2 regions of the Shewanella denitrificans OS217 genome follow, and region 1 is predicted to be linked to the other one. Evidence: riboswitches for the same ligand, from Rfam matches in the RefSeq annotation. Region 1 holds a riboswitch; the other holds the start of a gene.

The links. Region 1 has a riboswitch for lysine ahead of lysC (lysine-sensitive aspartokinase 3). Riboswitches for the same ligand answer to the same signal wherever they lie in the genome.
Region 2: another riboswitch for lysine. It lies ahead of SDEN_RS13220 (Na+/H+ antiporter NhaC family protein); the one in region 1 lies ahead of lysC (lysine-sensitive aspartokinase 3).

The regions. Positions count from the first base shown of each region.
Region 1 covers NC_007954.1:3,569,109-3,571,314, reverse strand. Annotated here, with positions in the region: gene SDEN_RS15515 (DUF3293 domain-containing protein) at 54-491, shown strand; lysine riboswitch at 573-742, shown strand; gene lysC (lysine-sensitive aspartokinase 3) at 921-2,206, shown strand, end outside.
Region 2 covers NC_007954.1:3,034,969-3,037,174, reverse strand. Annotated here, with positions in the region: gene SDEN_RS13225 (electron transfer flavoprotein subunit alpha/FixB family protein) at 1-767, shown strand, start outside; lysine riboswitch at 859-1,056, shown strand; gene SDEN_RS13220 (Na+/H+ antiporter NhaC family protein) at 1,126-2,206, shown strand, end outside.

The DNA.
Region 1 (2,206 bases):
TGGGGTAGAAGCTCTGTTACACTAACCTAGGTCTCATTAACGATGCTTTTACGATGAAAAATATAATGGATGATCTCTGGCGTAGTTATCAAAACTGTCAGTTTTTACTGACTCAACCGCTTTCCCCTCTACTGAGTTTATCAATTGTTACCGCTCATAATCCCCTAGGTAAAACCCTTTCTCCCAGTCAAAATCGATTGTTAGATAGGCAATTGCAAGCAAAAATTCAAACATTTAAGCAGCCTTATCGTTCTATGATCACAACCTCTGAGCAGATGTCGCATATGGAAAAAAGCTGGGCAATTTTTTTCCTCGGTCAAGAGGAAGCACTGGCTTTAGGGCAAGCTTTTCAGCAGTTGGCGATTTATCATGTAGAGGCAGGAGAGTTAAGTTTAATGAGTTGTGTTGAACATGATCCAAGACAGGTTCATCTGGGGCCTTTGTACAAGCGGTTAAAACTTGTCAATGAACTCCCAGAGCTTAACCGATGAGAGAATTGTTCAAATAATCCATTTGTGCATTGACTTAAACTCACCTTTATTGGTATTTTTCAAATCCCTCCTTATGTAAGGAGGCACAGAAGAGGCGCGTTAACTAGGTAATAAGTCGGAGAATACCCCATTCTTTGATGGCTTATGAGGGAGTTTAACGCCGAGGCAACATACGTGGTGGTATTGTTGTCGGTCGGTTAGGCTGAATCCTAACGATTGTCACCTTTTTATGGTGGAGAGCTTCTGGTGACGATCGCTGTTTCCCTTCATGGGTGGGTTATCCTTGCACCAGGCTCTTCGAACGACCTTAGTTCGGAGTGTGTTTATGTTGTTTCAATCCTCGTTTTATCATTATTTCTGCTTGGCTTTACAAATCAGTGGCTCCCTTGGGAGTGCTTGCGGCTTTGCTTATTCCCAGCAGGTGGCATCATGAGTCTAGTGGTCGCAAAATTTGGTGGTACTTCAGTCGCTTGCCATTATTCTATGGTTCGCTGCGCTCAAATTGTTATCAATTCACCTATGACTCGTTTAGTCGTGGTTAGCGCGTCAAGTGGCGTGACTAATTGTTTAGTTGAATTGACCCAGAGCAATATTAACGATCAGCAGCGGCAGACGTTATTGACCGAAATTGCCAAAATTCAATATGGGATCTGTGATGGGCTAAGCCGCAGAGCCGAAGTCTTGTCGAACATCGATGTCATACTGAGCCGAATTGCTGAACTCAGCGATGCCTTAGTATTAAATAGAAGCAAAGCCCTGATGGATGAGCTGCTTGCCACGGGGGAACAGTGCTCTGCATTACTCTTTGCCGCCGTGCTCAGAGAGCAAGGTGCCAATGCGCAGGCATTTGATGTGCGACAAGTGCTGAGAACCGATAACCACTTTGGTCGAGCCGAGCCTCAAATCGCCTTCATTGCAGACTTAGCTCAAACTCAGCTTGCGCCCTTGCTGCAATCTCAAGTGATAGTCACTCAAGGTTTTGTCGGCGCAGATGTTGATGGTAATACCACCACCCTTGGCCGCGGTGGCAGCGACTATTCGGCGGCATTGCTGGCTGAAGCATTGCAAGCCAGTGCGGTAGAAATTTGGACTGATGTCGCAGGCATTTACACTACAGATCCACGTCTTGCTCCTAATGCGCGGCCTTTAAAAGAAATAAGCTTTAATGAGGCTGCGGAAATGGCCACCTTTGGCGCTAAAGTCTTGCACCCAGCAACCATATTGCCAGCGGTGAGGCAGCAAATAAACGTGTTTGTCGGTTCGAGCAAGGCCCCAGAAGAAGGCGGGACTTGGATACGCCATCAAACTGAGGATTCGCCGGTATTTCGCGCTGTGACTTTGAGGAAAGATCAAACCCTATTGAATCTACATAGTTTGCAAATGTTGCATACCCAAGGCTTTCTTGCTGAAACCTTTGCCACCTTAGCTAAGCACAAGATTTCGGTTGACCTTATTACCACCTCTGAAGTGAATGTGTCGCTGACTTTAGATAAAACAGGCTCTGACTCCAGTGGTCAGGGTTTATTGACCGAGGCCTTGTTGGCCGATTTGTCTGAACACTGTCGGGTCAAGGTTGAAGATCAATTAGCCTTAGTCGCGATTATCGGCAATAAAATTGCCTCTACGGCAGGGATTTGTGCGCGGGTGTTCAATGTATTAGTGGATTTCAATGTGAGGATGATTTGCCAAGGTGCCAGCCCGCACAACTTGTGCGT
Region 2 (2,206 bases), 530 kb from region 1:
GCGTAAGCAAAGTATTGGTGGCAGATGCTTCTGTTTACCAGGCACAGCTTGCTGAAAACCTATCGGCTTTAGTCTTAACACTTGCATCTGACTATGAACACATTTTGAGTGCTGCCTCAAGCGTGGGTAAAGACACTTTACCTCGGGTTGCAGCCTTATTGGATGTGGCTCAGATTTCTGAAGTGATAGAAGTTGTTAGTCCTGATACATTCGTCAGACCAATATACGCGGGTAACGCATTAGCGACAGTGCAGAGTTTAGATAGCAAAAAAGTGATGACAGTGCGCTCAAGTGCATTTGATGTCGCCGCATCTAACGGCAATGCTGAAGTGGTGAGCTTAACTCAGGTGATTGAAGCTAAAACGGCTTTTGTATCACAGGAGCTCACTGTCTCGGCCCGTCCTGAACTGGGAAGCGCTGGCATCATAGTGTCTGGTGGTCGCGGTATGGGTAGCGGCGAAAATTTCGCACTACTTGAAACCTTAGCCGATAAGCTGGGTGCTGCGGTTGGCGCATCACGTGCAGCAGTAGATGCAGGCTTTGTTCCTAACGATTTACAAGTCGGACAGACGGGTAAAATTGTTGCACCTGATTTGTATATAGCAGTGGGTATTTCTGGCGCGATTCAGCATCTTGCCGGTATGAAAGATTCAAAGATCATTGTTGCTATCAACAAAGATCCAGAAGCCCCTATCTTTCAAGTGGCAGATTATGGCTTAGAAGCAGACTTATTTGAGGCTGTACCTGCACTGACTAACTTGCTTTAATTAGTGAACTAAATCAAACTAAGCGCCTGTGAGTTGATAGACTCACAGGCGCTTATGTTTATATGTGCCCGCGTTGACTTAATTCAACGCCCTTTATGGTAGAGGTGCGCTAATTATAAGTAGTGATCAGTAGGGTGATGCCTAAGATCGTTCACGAAAGGAGTTAGTGCCGAAGTTGAGCTATCCATCATGATCTACTGCTGGTGTTGCTGTTGAAAAAGCGCAACACTGCCATGGTGTTTTTTATCGGGAAGATAGAAGATTTTAACCGTGGAGCGCTACTGATAGGACAGGTGTTTAATGCGTTTCCTGCCACCGGTTCAGTTGCCTCCATACGTTCGTATTAAAGAAAATGACAATGAACCTAATAACTTATTCTGATTCCATGCTTTCCTTACTCCCTCCTTTAGTTGCCATCATTCTGGCTATTTTCACCCGCCATGTACTCTTGTCTCTTGGCTTTGGGATCATCATTGGTGCCTTATTGCTTAATGACTTTTCTGTGATGGCCAGCGGTGAATTTGTCGCTAAAAGCGTCAGTGGCCTAGTGTGGACGGATGGCGGACTTAACAGCTGGAATCTGTACATCATAGGCTTCCTGATGGTGCTTGGGATGATCACGGCCTTGATAACTGTCAGCGGCTCAGCTCGGGCATTCGCAGAATGGGCAAGGCTGCGCATTAGAAGCAAGCGGGATGCTAAATTACTGACTATCTTCCTAGGTTGTGTGGTGTTTATTGATGATTATTTTAACAGCTTAGTCGTAGGTGCAATCTCTCGCCCCATTACCGACCGATATCATGTGTCTCGAGCTAAACTTGCCTATGTACTGGACTCGACAGCGGCGCCTGTGTGTGTCTTGTCGCCAATATCCAGTTGGGGGGCATACATTATTGCACTTATTGGCGGTATTTTAACGGCTCATGGTTTTGCCGATTCAGGCCATTTAAGCCTGTTTGTGCAGATGATCCCGATGAACTTCTATGCCATTTTCGCTTTGCTACTGCTGTTGTGTGTTGCCATGTTCGGTCTTGATGTCGGCCCAATGCGCAAACATGAAATGAATGCCAAGAAAGGCGAGTTATTTGATGAATCGAAAGGCATTCCCGCTGGCGCCATAGCTGAACTGCCTGAAGCCGATACCGGCAGTGTATTAGGCTTGTTTTTGCCTATTTTGATGTTGGTGTTGGGGACTTGCTACTTTATGGTTTCAAGTGGTGCAAACGCGCTCCAGGATGCCAATATTGAATTTAGTTTACTGGGTGCCTTTGAAAAAACGGATGTCAGTTCATCATTATTTTTCGGTGCGCTGAATGGCTTTGCTGTAACGATTATCCTGAGCCTAGTGCAGAAAATCGAGCTTGGCATGATAGCAAAAGGTTTGACACTAGGTGCCCGCTCCATGTTGCCGGCCATTTATATTCTATTATTTGCCTGGA